Regions from separate parts of the Paenibacillus swuensis genome, predicted to be linked through region 2. Evidence: riboswitches for the same ligand, from Rfam matches in the RefSeq annotation. Region 2 holds a riboswitch; each other region holds the start of a gene.
What was found. A riboswitch is a leader RNA that binds a small molecule or an ion and turns the genes downstream of it on or off. The one in region 2 is predicted to bind cyclic di-GMP.

Region 1: linked by a shared signal. The riboswitch ahead of SY83_RS00930 (PilZ domain-containing protein) and the one ahead of SY83_RS11005 (IPT/TIG domain-containing protein) in region 2 are both predicted to bind cyclic di-GMP.
Region 3: linked by a shared signal. The riboswitch ahead of SY83_RS22675 (anti-repressor SinI family protein) and the one ahead of SY83_RS11005 (IPT/TIG domain-containing protein) in region 2 are both predicted to bind cyclic di-GMP.
Region 4: linked by a shared signal. The riboswitch ahead of SY83_RS05125 (transglutaminase-like domain-containing protein) and the one ahead of SY83_RS11005 (IPT/TIG domain-containing protein) in region 2 are both predicted to bind cyclic di-GMP.

The regions. Positions count from the first base shown of each region.
Region 1 covers NZ_CP011388.1:160,426-165,986, reverse strand. The annotation lists gene SY83_RS00950 (cytochrome ubiquinol oxidase subunit I) at 1-275, shown strand, start outside; gene SY83_RS00945 (cytochrome d ubiquinol oxidase subunit II) at 268-1,296, shown strand; gene SY83_RS00940 (DUF2252 domain-containing protein) at 1,373-2,713, opposite strand; gene SY83_RS00935 (GNAT family N-acetyltransferase) at 2,790-3,296, opposite strand; cyclic di-GMP riboswitch class I at 3,480-3,574, shown strand; gene SY83_RS00930 (PilZ domain-containing protein) at 3,675-4,367, shown strand; gene SY83_RS00925 (DNA-3-methyladenine glycosylase) at 4,439-5,095, opposite strand; gene SY83_RS00920 (O-antigen ligase family protein) at 5,086-5,561, shown strand, end outside.
Region 2 covers NZ_CP011388.1:2,509,859-2,515,419, reverse strand. The annotation lists gene SY83_RS11015 (RHS repeat-associated core domain-containing protein) at 254-1,075, opposite strand; gene SY83_RS11010 (hypothetical protein) at 1,076-1,657, opposite strand; gene SY83_RS11005 (IPT/TIG domain-containing protein) at 1,906-4,785, opposite strand; cyclic di-GMP riboswitch class I at 4,859-4,961, opposite strand; gene SY83_RS11000 (hypothetical protein) at 5,016-5,339, opposite strand; gene fliS (flagellar export chaperone FliS) at 5,344-5,561, opposite strand, start outside.
Region 3 covers NZ_CP011388.1:1,884,261-1,889,821, forward strand. The annotation lists gene SY83_RS08215 (lipid II:glycine glycyltransferase FemX) at 1-430, opposite strand, end outside; gene SY83_RS08220 (GNAT family N-acetyltransferase) at 596-1,348, opposite strand; gene SY83_RS22675 (anti-repressor SinI family protein) at 1,345-1,497, opposite strand; cyclic di-GMP riboswitch class I at 1,528-1,617, opposite strand; gene SY83_RS08225 (helix-turn-helix domain-containing protein) at 1,817-2,155, shown strand; gene SY83_RS08230 (metallophosphoesterase) at 2,169-3,029, shown strand; gene SY83_RS08235 (right-handed parallel beta-helix repeat-containing protein) at 3,084-5,159, opposite strand; gene SY83_RS08240 (FadR/GntR family transcriptional regulator) at 5,325-5,561, opposite strand, start outside.
Region 4 covers NZ_CP011388.1:1,225,978-1,231,538, forward strand. The annotation lists gene SY83_RS05115 (ABC transporter substrate-binding protein) at 1-614, shown strand, start outside; gene SY83_RS05120 (helix-turn-helix domain-containing protein) at 689-3,040, opposite strand; gene SY83_RS05125 (transglutaminase-like domain-containing protein) at 3,213-4,013, opposite strand; cyclic di-GMP riboswitch class I at 4,028-4,120, opposite strand; gene SY83_RS05130 (class D sortase) at 4,178-4,864, opposite strand; gene SY83_RS05135 (collagen binding domain-containing protein) at 4,931-5,561, opposite strand, start outside.

The sequences.
Region 1 (5,561 bases), 2.3 Mb from region 2:
GCGCTTTATCCATGATCGGGATCGAAACCGGTTGGATTTTCAGTTGTACCGGCCGACAGCCATGGACGATCTATCACATGCAGTTAACGAAGGATGCGGCAACGAAATCCGATAATTTGCCCACTTTGTTCTTCATGTTCATCGGGATCTATGTGGTACTGCTGTTTCTTACCGCCTTCGTGCTTCGATTTTACTTCAAGCGTCATCCGGTGTCCAAAGACCTTACGCCGGATACGCCGATTCTGGAGGATGAAGGGGTGAACACGAATGGCTGAGTCTACGATAGCGATTCTGCTGGTATGGGTTATCGTGTTTGTTTATTCCATCCTCGGTTCGGTGGACTTCGGGGCGGGCTTTTGGGGCATGCTGTTTGGGAACCGCGAGGGGAGTAACGCAGGGGCTCTGGCAAACCGATTTCTGTCCCCGACCTGGGAAGTAACGAATACGTTTCTGGTCATGGTGGTGATCGCGCTGGTCGGCTTCTTTCCCACCGCGATCGCCATGTTGGGAACCGCCTTACTGGTGCCCGTCTCCCTGGTGTTGTTGCTATTGCTGATTCGCAGCACGTTTATGGTTTACGCATACTCCTCGCGTAAATACGGCAAAGAACTGAACATTGTCTCCGGTGTTACCGGTTTGCTCATTCCGGGGTTGCTCCTGAGTATTCTGCCGATTTCCCTCGGTGGATTTATTGATATAAACCCCGAAGGTGTTCCGGAGCTTCATTTCGGTCGTTTGCTAGGCTCCGTAACCCTGTGGGCTCATTTGGGCTTCGGACTGACAACGGAACTGTTTCTAGCCTCCCTGTTTCTTTCAGACTATTCAAGCGAGTCCGGAGATCGCAGCGCGTATTTACTGTATCGGAAAGCCGCATTGTGGCTGGGACCCTTCACCCTGTTCTTCGCGGTGATTACAACGTTCACGTTCGTTCCCGAGGCGCAATGGATCAGGGATGGTATTGAAGAGAATTTCTTGTGGTTCATCTTCTCGGTGCTCGCGTTCATATTTGGCTACAGCGCTTTGCTCTGGAGGCAAGGGGACGGGACCCCGGGGGTTCCGCGAGTGGCCTTCACCGCGATTATCATTCAGTACGCGTTCGCCAGCATTGGTTACGGACTTTCGCATATGCCCTTCATTATTCAGCCTTACCTGACCGTGGAGGAAGGATTTACGGATCCTGCCACATTCCGAGCGCTACTAATAGCTTACATCGTGGGCTTACTGATTCTGGGTCCGGCGTTTTACCTGTTCTGGAAGCTCTTTCTGAAGGATAAGCGTTATCTGCGTCAAGAATGAATCAACAATGAATCAACAATGAAGAAAGGCCGTCCCGTCAGGGGCGGCCTTCGCAGTTTTGGCTAACAGATCGCGTTCAGGTTGGATCAGAAGTCGCTGTCCATTTGCAGAATATCTCATAATCGCTGTGCACCTGCTTTGCATAAGTAAGCGCGGCGAATGAAAGCTGACTGACGAATGCTTCATCATCCTTACCGATTGCACGGACAATTTCTTCCTCGCTATGGTAAGGCATCAGGGTATGCTCCGTATCCCGATCCGCGCGGGCATGCATCTTTGCCGTAATTTGGCCCATTGTCTTTACCATGGTCGTCAAATCATCCATCGTCTCAATCGCCTCGAGCTTTACCCGTTTCTTATAAGGCGACCGTTCCCGGACATAATAATGATCGCCGCCAAGTGTGAAATGGCCAAGAAAAGGATCGGCTTTATGATGCATGGCCCGCTGGGTCATGATGACACGTTTGCCTTGATGAGGGAAGAGTGTCCAGAACTGATCGTTGTGCGGCAGGAAGTAAGCCGGAACAGGGGCGCGCACTTCCTTCGCCTCCAGCACGAGGTCGTCCAGCGCTCCGTGTTCACGTCCGCCCTCAATCAGCATATAGTAGCGATCGAGGCCGATTGAAGCGGTTCCCGAAGCATGCTTCACGACAACATCCTTGATGCCGTAGAAGCCTTCCTCTTTTTTCAACTGTGCATCTAAAGAAGAATAATATTCCGTCCATGCGGAGGTTAACAAAGCCCGCTGGTCCTCTCCCACCGACTCCAGCTCGGATGTGCTCTTGAAGCGGCGGTGATTGTCGGCAACATCCGTAACCCCGTCCAGCAGGTGGGTAACGCTGCGCTTATTCAACTTCTTCAACAGCTTACGGATAACGCCCGTTGTCTCATCTTCCGTGTAGCGAATGCGAGTAGGATCTTCTTTGCCCTCGGCAAAGCGTCGAATCTGCTTATAATAAGACTTGAGATACGTTTCGACGGCTTCCCGGCAATCCTCGGGATCAAACCCCCGCAGCTCCGCAACCAGCACAATACTGACGGACATACGCAACACGTCATACAGATAGGAACCGAGGTATCCTTCGTCAAAATCATTGACGTCATAAACAATTTCGCGGTCTTCGTCCAGGAAAGCGCCAAAATTCTCAAAGTGGAGATCCCCCTGAATCCAGGTCGGCCGGTCGTCCGGAGTATGAAAGGTGAAGGGAATCCGCGTCACGTCAAAATAAAACAAATAAGCGCTTCCGCGAAAGAAACGGAAGACGCTTTCGGTCATTTTGGCGTATTTCTCCCGGCGTTTATCCGGTGACAGCTTCATGATTTCTTGATCGAATTCGTTCAATACCGTTGTAATCGTATGTGTACGTAGAAGGTGATGTGTAGTTTTGATGCGCTCCGGTGAATACAAACTTTTCAAAGGTACAACACTCCTCGGAATCAACTAGAATAAGAGTATTTTACCACAACTGGAACAGATCAGCAGAATTGCCCCACTACTTCATATCAACCAGGGGCATGGGATAAGCGAACCGGGGTTGGAAATCCCAGGAGCACAAGGAGAGCTCATAAATACTGCGGTGCTTGCCGGTACCGTAGTAGTCCGCTTCGGTGTTGCGATGCCGAAATCCATGCGCCGAGAGGGCGCGAATCGAAGGGATGTTTCCGTCGCTGACCGTTACTTGTACGGATTGGAGACGTTCGAATTTCCGGAGAGCTTCCAGTCGCGCCTCAATGAAACGCTTGCCGATGCCCTTACCTTGAAATTCCGAGTGCACATTACTAAAAAGAAGCCAGCCCGTTGTATGATACATATCAATGCCGGCGCAACAGAAGCCGATTAATTGTCCTTGATGGGTTGCTTTAAAAATCAGATCGGGAAACAACTCGAAATATTTTTTGAGCTCATGCTGATTCATGCGGTCCGGCAAAGTTAGATCCGCAAGCTGAATCATTTCCTGGAAATCATTTCTCCGCGCTTGGCTGATCGTCACCACTTCCACGGTAAGCCTCCTCTTATGCAAACAAGCTATGTGTTCATAGTAGCATCCGAATGTTAAGGGGATTCTTTGCTTATTTTAATATTTTGTTAAAGCATAGTACATTAGAACTAAATGCGAGCAGCGGTCTATTGCGAAAATTGTCAAAATACGGTATGATATCGTTTAATAACATAGTGCTTAAGTATTCGATAACGGCAAACTTATTGAAAAGTAAGGACGCAAAGCTTAGGGTCTAAGGTTACAACGCGAGTTGTAACGATGGCAGCCTGGCTACCGAAAATCCTTTCCTACAAGCCTAAAGGCTGTGTCTGTTGGAGGATGCGGTCTTTTTTGTTGCCGAAAAATGTACAAATTTGGAGAACAAGGCGGTGTGGAGAGATGTATACGAACAGCAACTTAGCTAAGAAGATGAACTACCAGACGAGTATTGCCGCTTCCGTCTTATTGCAGTGCAAGACCGTTGTGGAGAAAGAAGATTTCGTATCCACCGGGATCCTCACCTATGCCGAAGGGGACGTTATTGAGGTTGAAATCGCGGAATATAAGCTGTTTGATCTCGGGAAACCTGTGAAGTTGACCGTATATTCGAAAGCAGGGATTTATGTGTTTCATACCATGGTTGTAGCTAAAGACCGAGGGGCGATCATGGTGCTGAACCCGCCGGACAACCGGAAGAAATTCAAGGAACAACGTGAAACCACACGTGTACAAGTAGATTGCAAGGGTATCTTGTTAAGGGATCACGCATCGAAAGACAATCCCGACAATGAGCCGATTGCTTTAAGTCTGAAGAATATCAGCTTGAGCGGGATGGGGCTGGCGGTTTACGCTTATGAGCCGATTCCCGTTGGCTCCCAGATGAGTGTCCGAGTGGATATCGGCTTCCCGCTGACCTGCAGAGTCGAAATCATCCGCTGTGAATTTATCGGCCAAGGTCATTATTACGGGGTGCGCATGTTATCTTTAACCTCGGAGCAGACGAGTGCCATCCGTGCCTTTATCGTCAAGACACAGACCGTGACTTATTTCTCGAAGAAGAAAGATGATGCCTCGAAAGCAGCAGAGGAATAGGGAACAGACCGGCCGGCGATTAGCCGGTCTTTCCTGTTTCGGGCGGCGCCGGTTCCCCCAAGCCGCCTCCCTCAACCCTCGACAAAGCGCCAGGGCATAGCCTGGCCTTTGGAGATCCCGATGCGACCGGTTTCCTTCAGGGGAAGGGGTCGCATCCCTGTCGGCGGCGGGAGCAGCTCGAGCTCGCCGCCGCCGAAACCACCGCATACATCGTACCCGTTGTATGCGAGATCCAGGGCAAGCCCCTTCGTGAGCTTGCCCGGACCGTTCAGCAGCTGCGCGTCCCGCACGCCGGGGCGGTTCGCTCGGACGAGCTCCAGCCCCTGGACGACTTCCGCTCCGCGCAGCAGCACGGCGCCGGGCTCGCCTTCGCCCTCGGTCACGATGTTCATGCAATAGTGCATCCCGTACGAGAGGTACACGTACAGATGCCCGGCTTGTCCGAACATCAGGCGGTTCCTCGGCGTCACGCCGCGGTGAGCATGGCTTGCCGGGTCGTCCGCTCCCCGGTACGCTTCCGTCTCCGTAATGCGGACCACGATGTCCTCAAGCCCTGAGAAGCCTCTGCGAATCAGTAGGCAGCCGATGAGATCTTGGGCCACGGTAACCGTATGCCGCTCATAAAATGCGCGTTCCATCTCTAAACCCCCTTTGGAATAGAATTCCCTGCATTTTCCTGATACTATGAAGTGACTAGAAGGAAGCGGGGAACGAAACGATGAAATCATCCTGGTTAGCTCTCTTGATAGGTTTAGTTTGCATGTTATCGGCCTTTCGCCGCGGCCTTTTTTTCGATAAAGATTTCTATACGTTGCAGTGGGTCCTCTTTGGCTTTGCGGCGGTATGCCTCGTTTATGCGATAACCACAAGACTTCTTTGGATCCGAACCTCCGGTTGGGCGCTCCTTCCATTCAGCATGGCCTTATTTTACACCGTGTCAACCTTTATGAATCCGGCATCGGTCGGAGGCACCATCCACGAAGCTTTAAGATGGACAGCCTATGGCTGCTTTCTGTGGTTATGTGTTCTTTATATTCAGCATCGGTCACATCATAGAGCGGTGTTAAATCACATTTTGACCGCATCCGGCTTATTTATTTTGGCCGGCGCATGGTCAGGGTTTTACGGACTATTGGACTATCCCGAGATTGTACAGCACGCCTCCGACGAGCGATTATCCGCTTTAGGCTTAAG
Region 2 (5,561 bases):
CGAGTGTTCCGGCTTTTCCAAAGCTGTCGCCAATCTTAGCGACATTTTCCGCACCCTTAGATAATGCACCAGAAACTTTTTTCGCTATAGTTCCTGTTACACTAGCAACTCCCTTACAATAGGAATAACTGCTTTGCCACGACCTCCGCCACCTGTATTAATTGACATACTTATTTCAGCCATCAGTTGCATTTCTGCTGCTTTACCTTCATGAAGATCTTCAACAATCTTTCTCTTAGCTTCAGCAGCGTGTTTACCTCCACCAACTGTTTTTATTATTACCTAAACACTCTCGAGCCTTCCAATAATTATTTGAATTAGAACTACTTACAGAATAGAGGACTTTTAAATAGTGTTGTTCCAACTCTTTGGACGTGGTAGTAATGGAATTTAATTTCTTTCCATCCCATGTGGAAGTACCACCACCACCTACCTCAACACATATATTTCCACTAGGATCCACAAAATTAACAGGATTGTTCTTCACATAAGAATAAAGATTTAACCCATCCCCACGGAATGTATCCTCTTGCGTGAATCGGCCCAAGTTCGGGTCATAGTTTCTTGCACGCAGGTAGTAAGTGTCGGTAATCTCATCATACTGCTCTCCTGAGTATAAGAAGCGGTTCTGGATGAGTTCTTTCTTCTCCGTAGTTTGACCAAAAGCGTCGTAAGTGTAACTGTTAACCAATTCACCCTTGCAGTTCAAAAGTCCTGTTACATCGCCATGACCATTGCTTAACATGTCATAGAGACGACCTTGAGGATCAACTTGGGACAAAAGACCATAACCGCGAACATAGTTAGCCACACGATTACCGGATGCTGTCGTTTCCGACATGACTTGGTCACCGTCGAACGTGAAGTTCGTAAGCACTCCATTCTCAGCGATACTCGAGCGCAGTCCAAGTGCATCATAACTATAACGCATCCAGTTGCCGTCAGACATGGCGGACTCTATCAATTGATTGAATCCGTTGTATTTGAATTCGTCTTTCCCGTTCGGACCAAGTTTACTCATCATATTCCCATTCGGGTCATAGTTGAACGTTGTCTGACCTTGTGGGTTACTCATCTATAACAGTCTGTTGTTCCGATCATACGAATACGAGGTTGTCACACCTGCAACACTGTGCTCAATCCGGTTTCCGGCATCGTCATATCTATACTGTTCTGCGCCTTTACCTGGATAGTTTACATGGGTTAGTCTTTGCAGTTTGTCATAAGTGTACGACGTTGTTTGTCCGTTTTCCGTTGCAGTTAGTTTATTACCGTTTCCATCATAGCTGTAAGAGTGACTGTCTACGGTGTTACCTTGTTTGTTTCGGCTCAAAATAGATAGAATGTTGGAATCCTTATCGTAGCCGTACTGAACATTGGTTCCACTGTTATAATTAATGCCGCTAACGTTGTTGTCTGCATCATAATTATAGGATGCGACAAGCTTGTCGTTAGTAAGAACATCTTTCAATCTGCCTAGTGGATCATAGGTGTAATTAACGCGTTGGTTGTTCATGTCGGTTACTTCCGAAACTTGACCTTCTGCGTTATAACCATAATTTAAGACCAATTGACCGTTACGGGTCTTATTCAATACGTTTCCATTAGGTGTGTAGTTGAATACGTCAATTACATTCTTGTTGATCGCGCTGTACAAGTTACCGTCCGCAGAGTGTGCGTATTGCTCAAACTCACCCGTTTGGGTTACTCGTTTCTCGGTCCTGGGCCATCGTCTGAATGTTCGTTATAGTTGTTAACGTCAATCATCTTGGTTACATTGCCTTAAGCTATGACTACTACTGCCTTCACCATTCGGGACTTAAATCCTAGAGATAGCGCCCATGCTGGGCGCACAACCAAAATGCCCAACGACATAGGTCGCTGGGCATAAGATATTGCATGAACTTATAGATAGGTGTAGGTTACAACGTTACTTCTTTGACCGTCTGCATTCTCGACATAGATATCCACAGTTCCAGGAGTAGCTGAAGCAGGTACTGTTATTCTCAATCGGTTAACCGAGAAGAATGTGTTTGGCACAAGCACGCCATTCATATACACTTTAGAACTAGTTGTATAATTGGATCCATCGATTATTAGGAAACTCCCGCCCGATAACGGTCCACTTGTGCTGTTCAGTCTTGTAATGACCGGACTAGGCAGTACCGGGTTCTCATAAGTAAATGTACCGGAGACTTGCGAACCGGTCGGATTCGTCAATGTGAACGTTACGGGACCTGCTACGACACTGCTTGGAGAGGTTACCCGGATACGCGTATCGCTAAAGTATGTTACGGGAACATTGACGCCATTGAAGTTAACTCGGATGTTTCTATCGAAATTCGTTCCGTCGATGATTACAAATGTTCCACCCTCAAGAGGCCCTTTGTTCGGCGTTGTAGCCGTAATTGTTGGCAAGAGCTCTGTGTAGGTGAACCCATTGGTCAGTATGAACTCCTGTCCGTCCGGATTGACGACTCTAACATTGACTTGACCGGGTGCAGCCGTTTGTGGCAAAACGGATGTTATACGCGTGCTAATGACATTGTTGACTTGTGCTTGCGTACTTCCATAGTAAACCTTTGCACCACTAACGAAATTTGTACCATATACAAGTACTATAGTTCCGCCATTCAAAGGTGCGCTGTTCGGTGTCAAGGAAGTAACGGTAGGAGCAGGTGCCATGGCCGGCGCAACGTAAGTATATCCACCTGTTACCACTGCTTCTTGCAGATCTTTATTCACGACTTTAATATCAACAGCTCCGACAGTGCCTGCCGGTGCATAGGCTCTAAGTCTTGTTGGGGAGAAATAAGTTACACTAACGCCTTCAACACTACCAAAGAATACTTTGGATTGTGTCGTAAAATTAGCTCCGTCTACGATAACCGTAGTCCCGCCTGTTGATTCTCCGGTATTAGGCGTAATTCTGGTGATTTGAGGTGCAGGTGCTGCCGGAAGCGGTTCATACGTATACCCGCCCACAAGTACCGCTCTTCTACCGTCGGTGTTCTCTACGGTAATATCGACTAATCCGGCAGTTGTAGCCGCAGGTGCTGTTACTCTGATTTTAGTCTCAGAGAAGAACGTCCCCACCGATACAGCCGTGGTGCCGAAATATACTTTAGTTGAAGGAACGAATTTCTTACCGTCAATGACTACGTAATCTCCGCCGCTTACCAATCCTTTGTTAGGTGAAACAGCTGTAATTTCAAGCTTCTCAATTATTTCTTCTTCATAGGTATATCCATTGGCTACAACTACTTTGCTACCGTCAGGGTTCTCAACAGTAACATTGACCGGACCTGCTGCAGCAGCTTGAGGAGCAGTAACTTTAATTACACTCGGATGTACCAGGACAATAGCTGCAGATTTATCACCTAGCGTGACTTTGGCCCCAGGCATAAAATACTTACCGTTAATTGCAACAAGGTTTTCGCCTTTGAAAGGCCCGGTTGCCGGGTCAATGGAAGTCACCACCGGCGTTGCTTTGTATTTGTAATTACTTAGTGCAATTTGGTTATCAGGATTAGTTAATTTTATTTCTACTGAACCTTGTGCACCTTGAGGCACGACAACTTTCACCTCGGTTGAGCTGACGAATTGCTCGCTCGTTGCACGCGTTCCACCGAAGGTTACGGTCGCACCTTGACGGAAATTAGTACCATTCAATGTAATTGTATTGCCGCCTTCCGGTGCGCCTTCATTAGCTTCTACAGAGGTAATTACCGGTGCCGGGAACTTAACACTCAGTTGAACCGCAGGTAGAAATTTCATCCGCTTTGCGCCGGCATAGTCATTATATTCTAATTTAGAAGTTAAATCTGAAGTGTAATAAGTGCCTGCTTTATTCTTATCTTTAGGTCTAATCTTGTATTTGAACGTTAGAAGGCTGTTTTTCAATTCAAGGAAGTTCCACTGCAATTGATTTCCGACTACAGTAGGCTGAGGTATATTATCTTTGTAAGAGTCAGGAACAATCTCGAATTCAGGTGCGACGAGATCCGAAACGACAATGTTGTAGGCACTTGCCATACCGATCTCACGAACAATCGCTTTGTAGATATCGGACAATCCTACAGATCCAAGTACGAAATGATGATGTGAAGATGTTGTCGCCATTTCTTTCAATAGGATGTTCGGACCGCTGGTAGTCGGATCCGCATTAGTGTCTAGCAATGCAATCGTATAAAATACAATACCCGCTTCTTTTGCCAACAACGCTTTATCTTTGGCATACTGGTATGGATTGACCGTAGGAACAGTCGCATCTCCATCTGTCATAAGAACGATAACAGGCTGAGCTTCGGGTCTATGGTTTGCAAGCATTTCCATGGCTTTATCAATGGAATCACCCGTTGCTGTAGATCCGTTCGCTGCGAGTCCGTTGATGTAGCTTTTCAATTGTACAGCATCTGTTGTCAGTGGTAGAGCCTTAGTGTCTGAGCTGAAATCAACTATACCGACTTGGTGCTTTGTTAAATCTACAAGATCAACAAATTCTTTCGCTGATTTAATTGCGTCGCTCATCTTCTGACCTCTCATACTACCGGAGCGGTCGATGATAAGAATAACATCACTAGGCATAATGACATTAACAGGTGGAGTACCTTGTATCTGTAATGTAACTTCAGCTTCACCCTCAGTTGTAATTTGAGTGGGATTCACTGACTTGTTCACATTGACATAATCCGCTGCCGCTTCGGTCTGTTGAGAGAAGCTCAGTGTGGACAGTACGAAAAGAAAGCATAAAAACACGTTAAACCACTTGCCTGTTGTTCTCATCGAAACTCCTCCTATTAAATAATAAAATGGAGCCATTAGACATTGCTAATGCTCCATTTTTAGATAATGAAAGATTTGCAACCTGGCGATCTGATAGCAGTTGTTACTATATACCTACTACGGAAGACCCAATGGCTTTGCGTCCTTGCATTTCTGCAAGTTTGCCAGTATTTAGTTTAGGAAATTATACCCAGTACAATATTATAACCCCATTACAAGTCTGTCAATATTTATTTTTTTGTGTCGAATAACAGACTATCGTAAAGAATTGTACTCTCATAAGCAGACTTTTGTTTTCTGGCTGTGCTTGTTTTGTGCATTCCCAGTTCAGCAGATATTTTGAACTCGTTCATACGACCCAGAATGATCTCATCGTACGCCAGCAACTTGCTCAGTTGGTCTCTCATTTCTTGTAACTGAGCTTGATTGACCGTTCCGTTCTTTAACAGGTCGATGTGTTCTTCACGTTGTTGAACGAAGGCCACAATGTCTTCCTCGGTTGAGTGCTCAATCTGATGAACCAATGCCATCGTCATGGTTTCGAGTTGTTCCATCCAACTATACATAATGGTTAGAGGGTTTCATGCTTCCTGCCAGCCTTGAAGCTTCTGCCCATGTCTCCCTTAACTCTTCAATGTAGCCTAACGCTTCAGTAATCAAGATGAGGTCTTTCTTAACATTCCCTTGAACAAGCAGATGAATAATGTATTCATACATAACCAATAAGTCCTTGGACACCGGCTGTTTCATATCCAATGATGAAATAAACTCATAGA
Region 3 (5,561 bases), 630 kb from region 2:
GAACTCCGGAATAGTCTTTTTCGTTATGAAAGAGGGGGTGAAAACGCACAAATTCCGTAACGATCCCGACCATGCGGCAATACGCGCTAAATACTTCGCCAAAGCGTTCGAACAAGGATACGCGTTCCTCTTCGTCCTTTACATTGCATAGCGGTCCGCCATAACCGTAAGGTGTAACAATATCGTACATATTGCGTTGAAGTTGCTTTACCTCCGGCAAATTTAAATCATTAATACTTCTCATCAAGAATGCATAACAAATTATGAATTGTTGCTCACGGTAAACGAACAGTCGGGCCATGCCCTCATTGTTGTTTTCCGCCATCGCGCAATATCCCGGAGAGTAGTAAATATCCGCTCCTCCTACCGAGCGAAGGGCGTCATTCCATTCTTCCGTCTGGGAAGTCATGAATACTTCATAACTAAACATGGATCGCCCACCCCAACCTATTCTAAAAATAGTTTCGTTCTTTAAAAAGAACATTTTGATTAAAAAAATAGGCGCTAATCAGCGTCCCATCCACTATCTAGTTTTATTTACCTAGTTTAATTCTTTATAACGAACATGTCAATGCGGGAATACGCGCTTTAATTTTTATAAACATTTATGCATACGGACGTTAGTGCTTATTAAACCGGCTTTAAAGATGCATTTCCATTCCGGCTCAGGCGTTATGATCAACAAAGAACAATGAGGAAATACAGTTACGATCTCCTCAAGTTGATGATCTTGCAGCAGGTTTCCGCTCCCGCCTGTTATCACACGCAAATATTTACGATGCAAGCAAGCCATGTGAACCTGCCCTGAGTCCGTATCCATCGTGATCTGTGATAAGCCGTCATACATGTCCCAAGCTCGAAAGCCATTTACTTGCCGGGCATCCCGATCAGCAACAGGACTTTCAATCATATGCCAATAAGCATTGGTCCTGATCTGAAAACCCAAAGCTTTATAAAGGTTCAACGCGTTATCATTCCATACGAAACAGTCCAATTGAACTTGAGAGACACCTTGTTCGCGGGCGATGTCAAACGTATCGGACAGAAGCCGGCCGCCGATTCCCTTGCCTCGGTCTTGCTGACTCACCGCGAAGTTATTAATAAACAGACCGTCCTCATTCATAAAGTACTCTATAAATCCAGTTAGGCGCGTGCCCTCGTAAGCGCCCATGAAACACGCGCCGGACGAAGAATTTTCAAGAAGGTCTGTGGTGTAAGCAACATATCCCGGACAAGAAAATTTGGTTAAGTGAAACACAGATGGTTGAACCATGGACATCCACTGCTCGGTCCATGCAGGAATATACTTGGCATCTTGCTTATGTAAAGAGTATGTTACGATCTTCATGGTCTAATGGGCTTTAACGATCCCTGCTGCTTGAATTCCGCGAGAAAGCTCCGGACTTCCTCAACGGTAATGCCGAGCTCATAGGCTGACTTTAATAAATCGATCCACTCTGGATCCATATCTTCTCTATTGATCTGGACGGCTTTCATGTTTATCCTCCCCAATGTAAAACACGGATACCAAGCAATCCAGCTGTCTTAGTCAGGATACAACTTTAAGACCTGTGACTTTGCGTCCCTGCTTTTCAGTCAGGTTTGCCCTACGGTTATTTCTACGTATATGATACTAGCTGTATGGTGAAAAGTATGTCGATTTTTATTGTCTAAAAATGTATTTTTTTACCGATATTATGAAGCGGTTACATTTCTTCCGTTAACCTATTGTTAATTAAAACTTTTTCAGGTAACCTTGTGACAAATGCTCTGTTTGAAATGTAATTAAAAATCCCAAAAAAAGGATCGATTCTACATGATAGGACAACGGATTAAGAATTATCGGTTATCGAAGAAGCTGTCCCTATCGGAACTGGCTGAGCGCGCTGGTGTCGCCAAGTCATATCTTAGCAATATGGAACGGGACATTCAGACCAACCCCTCTATTCAGTTCCTTGAGAAGATTGCCGATGCGCTTGACGTGACTGTTGATGATCTGCTGAACCCTATTCAGAAGCCGGAATCATCCGAAGTTGATCCCGACATGGATCCCCAATGGTACGAACTCGTCCGTGAAGCTATGAATTCCGGCATTAGCAAGGAACAGTTCAAGGAGTTTCTGGAATTCACACAATGGAAGATGAATAATAAATGAAGAAGATAAGTATATGAAGCCCGATATTCATTCTTCAAGGAGAAAGTTTCTGAAGCTGAGCGCCATGGTGTTCGGAGGTTTATTGACCGCTCCCTTTGCCGGCTTCAGCTATGCGCGTTACCTGGAGCCGCAATTGTTGAAGATCAAGCGAATATCGTTAACCCTTCCCCGCCTTCCCGCTTCATTCGACGGAATCCGCGTAGTGCATTTCAGTGATATCCATTTGGATTTTCACTATAGTACGGAACGGTTAGCTAAACTTGCCCATACCATTCAACGAATGAAACCGGATCTCATCTGTTTTACCGGGGATTTATATGACCGCTCTATCGGGAATGAGGGGAAACGATGCGCTGAAATCCTGGCGGGTTTGAGCGCCCCTCTGGGCAAATGGGCTGTCCTTGGAAATCATGATCACATAACCGGTCCCGAGCAAGTAACCTCTATTCTGGATCAAGGCGGCTTCAGCGTATTAACGAACCGTTCAGCGGCGCTCACTCTGGATGGCGCTTCCATCTTGATCGCCGGTGTGGACGATGCGCTGATGGGGTCGCCAAATCTCAAAGAAGCTTTGTCCGGAAAGAGCGATATATTCACGTTATTGTTGTCTCATGTACCTGACTTTGCCGATATGGCTGCGCAATATCCGGTTGATTTGCAGCTTTCCGGACACAGCCATGGCGGACAGGTGCGCATCCCGTTCTACGGCCATGTGTTTACGCCGGAATTCGCCAGGAAGTATCCGGACGGCTTATATCAGATCCGTGAAGGCAAGTTTCAACTTTATACGAACAGGGGCATTGGCGTTTCAACGATACCGATTCGGTTCTGGTGCCGCCCTGAGCTTACGGTCTTTACGTTGCGTCATCATTAAAAAAGAAGCTGTTCCCAAGGTTGAGATACCCCCAGGGACAGCTTCTTCTTCATGTTACTGTTCCACATTACCCGTGCTTTTGTCGTTTGGCTTTAATTGAAGTCGAGCCTTAAAGAGCACATTGTTCTCGACCGTATAACTCGGCGCTCCCGCACCTGCATTGACTGTGGAAATACCCTTAGCTGCTATATTAGTGGTAATGGTATTCCATCTAAACTGCGCTTTATATACATCAACCGGAGCCGGTGTTGCCCAGTAACCCTTAACATTAATTACAGGGGTACTGGTAGAGTTCAGAAACATGGACGTAATTTTACTATCCTGGATGAGCACGGATTTGGCCGCCTCGATCGCAATCGTTTCGCCTGTGCCCGTTGTTACGAATGTACTGTTCTGAACCGTAAATTCGCCGGCGGTATTCACCAGCAGCAAACTTGCGTTCTTTCCGGAGAACGTGCAGCGGTCAAATAAATATTGGCCCGCTTTGTTGGCTTGCGGCGCGGCCCCGGTTGTCGTGCGGAATTCGCAGTTGAAGTATTTACCCGCCGGGAGCTCGCTCGCGTTAAAATCATACATCCTGAGGTTCTCGAAGATCATATCGTTATGACCGTTGCCCGTAATCGCACGCACCAAGTTCGGTCCGTACACCGTTACATTTCGGAGATGCTGCGGCTGTCCGTTGACAACAATTGAGTTATGCATTTTGCCTGTATTACGGATCGTTTCGTTCGATATATTCAGGATAAACGGCGCACTACCGGCTAAATCCAGGGTACCGTCCATATAAGTGTTGTTGTTGGCGATGATGTTCGGTCCGAAGAAACGGGCAAACGTATTACGCACCGTATTATTCGTGAAGATGACGTCATGCAACAACAAGGATGGCGCCCCGTCAAACAGGTTGTTACGGATGACCGCGTTATAGAAGTTTGTGCTGGTCGACAAACCGACGACTTTGGACCGCAGGATGTTGTTCTCCACCACCGCATTCGTACCGTCGTAAAGGATAATATCATAGGCCGCATTGTTGTAGAATTCGTTCTGCCGGATCGTAACGTTATTGTTAAGGAATAATCCGCCTTCCAAATCAATGCCCGATTGCGGATTCGCGCCGCTCATATCATGAATCTTATTGTTCGTAATAAGCACGTTTTCCACGCCGCCGATGGTAATCCCCTGGCGGCGGTTAAACGCGAATTCCGAGTTCTTGATCACGGAATGATGCGTGCGGACTTTGGCGTCGTAGCGGACGAGGAAACCGGAAGTGGAAGCTGTGTTGAATACGGCTCTGAAGTAACTTGCGCCCGCTGGAATGAATACATCTTCGTAAGTGTACCGAATCCCTTTTTGACTCGAAAGATAGGTCCCGTCCCCTTTATAAAAATACACATCGTAACGGGAATCCTTCGACACGCCCTGAGGATAGGAAAGCTGAAAAAACGGGACAACTTTAAATGTCTCGGACGTGAAGCCAAGGGGCTGCTTCAATCTGATTTTGCCAGAGTTCGGAATTAATCTGCCGCTGTCATCAATCGCCCCGGACTCCACCTGGGCTTCGCTCACATTTCGAATATAGTTGTCACTCGTTCCAAAGCAAAGTCCGTCTCCCGTAAATTCAATGGCCTTCACACTGTCAATGGTAATGTTGTAACCGCCTTCAACAAGAATACCATATCCGTTTTCGTGAGTTCCTCCGCTGGAGTAATCATGCGTATATCGGTCTCCCTTATACGTCCCCCCGCGTAACGTTACGTTCCTGACCATCCGGTCCACATAAAGCGTTTCATACCTCGACAGGCCGTTGGTTTCTTTCTGGATCACCGCGCGGTCATTCAGCCAGAACGTAATGTTGCTCACCATGTTAATCCGGCTGTTCTTATCAATGAGATAGGTTCCCGCAGGCACGATAAATTCGTTGACACCGTTCTGATTCGCCCAAATTAATGCTTTGTTGATGCCTTGCGTAGTTTCAACCGGGTGCGTCCCATCGTTGTAGATGCCCCATTTCTGCATTTCTAACACATACGTTTTATTAGCTGTGGGAGCCGTTTCCGCAAGCGTGTTGCCTGTTAAACCCAACATAGCAAATACCATCATAACCGCCAGAAACGAAAGGAATGACTTCCTCATGCTCATTTTCTCCTCCTGTGTGTGGAATAGTCACCGAGATACTCTATCATATGCCTGCTAGATTCATATGGAACTGGACAGAATGAGCTGATCATTTGTACCAATTTATGGCAAAATAAAAATAAACCAGCCCTCAAAGGACTGGTCTTGAACGTTCCTATACTTCTATATGTATTTCAAAAGGATCCGCTCCACATGCGAAAGGTGAGCTTTCATACCCGAGGCGGCCGCTTCCGCATCCCTAGTGTTTATAGCGTCGTATATGAACGTATGCTCCTTTAACAGTTGTCGGGACACCTCGGGGTCCGCATAGATCTCCACTCGGCGTATCTGCTGAATCCCTTGCTCCAACGGTTTAAGGACCGCATCAAACAGTTGCACCATGATGGTATTGTGCGTAGC
Region 4 (5,561 bases), 1.3 Mb from region 2:
TCACATCCAAACCGGGCGGGGAAGTTGATGAGAAGAACGTGAACGGCGGCAACGAAGTCGTGTACGTACCGATTTCAGACAGTTATTTCACAGGTATCTCCAGTGCGATGCATGTCATCAGTAAAACTTCCAAGAACCCGGAGCGCACGCTCATGTTAATTAACCTTCTCAATACGGATAAGTATCTCTACAACCTGATCTGCAACGGAATTGAAGGCAAGCATTACACGAAGAAAGACGATCTGTATATGGAGCCGATTAAAGATTCGGGCTACGCTCCCAATGTGGATTGGGTATTCGGCAACCAGTTCAACGCGTTCCTGAAACCGGGCCAATCCCAGGACGTGTGGGAACGGACAGTCCAATTGAATGACAGCGCGCTTGTGGCAGAGTCTTACGGATTCTCTGTGAATCAAGAAAGCATCAAGTCCGAGATTGCCAACGTTCAGGCGACCAAAGAGGAGTTCCAGCTCGCTTTGGAAACCGGCGCCGTAGATCCGAAGGATTTATTGCCTAAATTTATTGATAAACTCAAAGCATCCGGACAGGACAAAATCGATAAAGAAGCCACCGCGCAATGGGAAGCGTTCCTGAAAGAGAAAGGTGTTAAATAGTCACGCATAACACAGAAGAAGGCTTCGCCGAGTCACGCGGCGAAGCCTTTCTTCTTGTTCGTTGCCCCCTCCGCCTACTCCAGACTTTTCTTAAGTCTGTATTCCCGCGGCGTGACACCGAACTTCTTTTTGAACAGTTTAAAAAATGTGCTTTCGTTAAAAAATCCCACCAGCTCCATAATTTCTTTAATGCTGAAGCTCTTGGTTTCCAGATACTTCTGCGCATGCCTCAGACGCACTTCATTGAGATATTCGCCCACCGACATCAATTCGCTCTGCTTGAATTTTAAGCCCACATAAGCCGGCGTCATATGCAGAATTGATGCAATGCCCTGAAGACTTAAATTGCGGTCCTTATAATTAACCTCCATGATTTCCTTGATCGCATCGGTAAGCGCCGAGTTCTTCTCATGGTCCGACTCAAGCAGTTTGTCATGAATCTCGGTACAGGCTTGCCCTAACAATTCTCTGATCTCTTCCATCGTTTCCTTCTCGAGCACCTGCCGGCTTAATGAGCTCAGGTCGACATACAGCGACACCACCCTGTTTTTGTTCAGATCCCGGACGGTCCCTTTCAGAATATCCACCACGTGCAGCATGCCATGAATGATATGATCGTAATGGTAGCGCGACAATTGCTCCAGAATGTGATGTATCGCCTCCAGCATCCCGTTCAGATCGTTGGTCCGGATACTCTCAATCATCTTCTTCTCCAGATCCTCGGGGAAGGTGTATTCGTACTGCTCCATGTTGGATCTGACCCGCTCCGGTGTGAGAATGGCGTTGCTGCCGAACAGCATTTTGTACATTGAATATTGGATTGCCCGGCCGTACCCCTCCGAAATGTCCTCGTACTCCCCGATCAGATCGCTAACCGTCATGGACAAAGACAGCTTGTAGTATCCGTTAATCACCTCTTGAATACGTTGGAGAACAGGGATCAGCGGCGCGGTCTCTTGCCCGTTCAGGCTTTCCCCGCTTATCAGCATGACCACATGATCACTGCGCATATCCGCGATTTCGCACCGGAACGGACTCGTTCGCATCATATCTTCGGCAATATTGTTAATGGCAAAATAGTACAGCAACCGCTGATTATAACTCACATTCCGCATAAAGCTGTGATAGCCGTCGATCTTCATAATAACGAGCCGGTAAGGTCCCTTTGGTTCTATATTCAACTGGTTATGCGCGATACTTTCGGCGAATTGCCCCGGGGTGAAGGCCGGACTGCTGGCGATCAGGGTACGAAGATGATAATTCTTCACAATCGTCTTCTGCTTATCTTGTTCATTCGATACGTGATACAGCTTCTGAACCATCTGGCTGTACCTGTTGGCCGCATGCGACAGCTCATCCCGGCTGCCCGCTCTCTCTTCCCGCTCCTCGGCGGGGTCGATCCCCATCTGCGCAATCATCCTCTCGATGGGTTTATAGAGCTTATGCGCCATGAGAATGGAGACGATCACCGATAACAGGAGAAAGGCCGCGCTTAACAAGTGTGAGGTCGTTTTCATCTGTTGAATCGGTCCCAGCACATCTTCATAGGGTTGAACCGTGACCACTTTCCAAGAGGACACCTCGGTGTTCATGAACGTGATGAGGAAATCGTCTTCGCCGCCCAAGGGGTTGGTGAAATAACCGAATTGCTCGGGAACTATCGAATTGCGCTTATGCAGCACCTGCTTCAATGCATCCAGATTGGAGAGCAGATGATCTCCCTGGCCGGATAAGATAACGTTGCCTGCTTCATCGACGATAAAAATACCTGACCTTTCGGGATGGGCAAAATCGTTGATCGACCGCATATTCTCAATCAGCCACTCGGGCTTGATATTGAGGACCAGCGCGCTCTCGCGGGTGGCATTGTCAGGATAGTAGGTTTCGTATATGACGAGCGAGAAGAAGTCCACGGAACGTTCCCTACCGCTGAAATTCATAGGAAGCAGCTCCATTCTCGGCAGCTTTTCCTTCCGCTTCAGCAAGCGAACAAGCTCTTCGGACATCGCATGATCCGGCTTGGACAGTCCAAGGTCGCCGACCGCGTAGGTCTCGTTCGCGTAACCGTTGTACACCATAATGGAGTGAAGAAAGGAGGAGAGGGTGTAGCTCTGATGGAGATCATTTACCGCTTGGATGACGGTCATGGGGTCAGGCTGCCGCATCGTCATCAAGGCTACAATTCGTTTCTCGGCATAGAGGTTGACCGCGAAGTTACTAATGATTTCTTTCATATAGGAAATGTTATTGTTGACTTGAGTCATGACCTTCCGGTTGGCTTCCTGCTGCATGGTGATGGCGCTTCGCTCGGCATTGTATTGTTGTGCCAGAGAAGAGGTGAGCAGCACCGCGAACATCAGCAGCGTCAGAGACAACAGCATTCGCAGAAGATACTTCTTGGACTTATAGGCCTGCAGCATACGCATGTGATTACCTCCATTAAAGCGTTTACATAGTTCCCTGGATTTAGTATCTCACAGAAATTGGATGGTCTCCACTATGAATTTTACGTAATCCTTTGCCATATGGGTAAAAAAAAGACCATCCGTTGTCGTCGCAGCTAACAACAACAGGATGGTCCTACACATGGCGTCCGCTTTAATAAAATTTAACCGTCTTATATTGGGAAGCCGCCTTGAACAGCGTTGGTGTCTTGCCGTGTTGTACATAGGCCGCATCGTAAGTGGTGTCCACCGTCTGCCACTTGTTATCAATATATACTTCGTTCCAAGCATGGTACGTGGCAGGGGCATCGGCATGGTACCCTTTCACGACCTTGGTGGGAAGCCCCGCGCTTCGGGCCATAGCCGCGAACAAGGTCGCGAAATCGTAGCAGATCCCCTTGGAGGATTTATAAATCTCATCTACCTCCGGCGTGTATTTCGAGGAAACGGTTTTCGCTTCAAGTGTGTCATACTTTATATTTTTGGTGATATATGTGTATATGGCTTTTAGTTTAGCTTGATCGGTTTCGGCGCGTAAGGTCAATTCACGTGCTTTAATCACAGCTGACGTGCTATTCGACCAGTTGATCAAGGAGATGGATTGCAGGAATACGTCGTTACCGACCCCCTGCTTCAGTGTGAGCTCTTCTTGGGTAATAACTTTATATTTAGTATCGCTTACCGATTGCGCGATCAGCACCTTATATACCCCGTCCCCTAACTGCAGCGGATATTGGGCTCCCGGGCTCATTCTGTAGTCGTAGCTGACTTTCCCCTTCGTAACACGGATGATCGTTTCCCGATCCGGAGATTGTTCATAGTTTACCCTTAACACACCTTTAGTCAAAGCTTCGCTGTCGAATAGTGTCATGGACGACGCGGCCGCCACGGAACCGAAGGGAGCCAAAAGACCCAAAACTATAACAAACATCGATCTCCATACCCATTTAGACACAAAAAAACTCCCCCTTCGGTAACTGGCTGTCTTTTTAGTAGAATTCTACTAAGGAAGACCCTTTAGTTTTGCGTCTTTAGCTTTCGCTAAATTTGCCTTTATCGGTGAAAGCACCTTATTTATTAATCTAAATGTACTATAGGATCGACAGCTTGTATATAGACTTACGACCTATGATTTGGAATTATTTGTCCTTTCAGAATGAGTCTATGGGTCGGATTTTTCATAGGATGGCACGTAACCAGCGTAATTTCGCGTAAATTCTCCTTTCCTTTCAGCACCCCAACCTCTTCGGGAAGCACAATCTCCTTGCTTGTCAGTTTATATCGAAATTTCTCTTTTCCCGTGTCGACTTCAACTACATCACCGATCTTCATCTCGCCTAACCGGTTAAAATTCTTTCCGTATGTACGGTTACGATGACCTGCAATGGCGTAATTGCCGATTTGGCCGGCTTTACCGGTGTTGGCAATGCTGGCGACTGACCGTGACAAGTTTTGTTTCGTAGCGTTGGTCAGGATTGGCAAGTTCAGATCAATTTTGTTGATGATCAAGACGCCCTCGACGTTCTTTAACTTTACTTCAGCCGCGGGCGGTTTTTTCTGTGACGGGGCAGGCTGCGCTGTCATTGGCTTCGTTGCGGCAGAATCACTGTCGTCCGGTGGAAGATCGGCCTGCTCCACAATATCTTCTACCGTCGTCTCCAGAGCGATCTGTTGCATGTTCTGTTGCCATTGTTCCAAGATCCGATTCTGTTGATACGTCTCGTACCGGTCTTTAACAGCGGGATAGAGCAAGATCATAAATCCCGTCAGAATGATGAATGCCGCAAGTAATTTCTGTCTCAACATAATTAACTCCCTTCATACAAAATGGAAGCGAGCCTCGTAAGGTCTCGCTTCCAATGGTCATGTTCTTTAGCGCTTGACGAGAACTTTCCGTCTAAGTACTGCGAAGCCCAACAGGATCACGGCTACACCGAGAGCTTGCGTCTTCCATGGACTGGCTTCGCCGGTCTTAGGAAGCATCGGTGCAATCGTTTCATCGGGAACGGCCGTTCCCAAAGGAACGTCTACATCTGTTTCAATGATGTCTACATCCTCCGGAGGATCAACACGGACCGGTTCCGTAGGTACCTCTATGTTTCCGGTTGGCGTCACATCCGGTACCGGCGTTAATTCGATCGGCGGTACCGTCGTCGGTGGTATCGTAGTTGGTGGCACCGTCGTTGGCGGATCCGTTGGCGGATTCGTCGGCGGTGGGTTTGTCGTCGGCGGATCCGTTGGCGGCGGATTCGTCGGTGGTGGATCTGTTGGCGGCGGATTCGTCGGCGGTGGATCTGTTGGCGGCGGATTCGTCGGCGGTGGATCTGTCGGCGGTGGATCTGTCGGCGGTGGATCCGTCGGCGGCAATTTAGCATTTGTTATCGTTTTGCAATAACATGTCGTAGCGGATACATCAATAGTAAAGAGATGCTCCGTCGGATCTAACTTGTAGCCGGCCGGCGCTGTTTTCTCAATGAGTACATAGGCGCCGGTAATCAGCTTC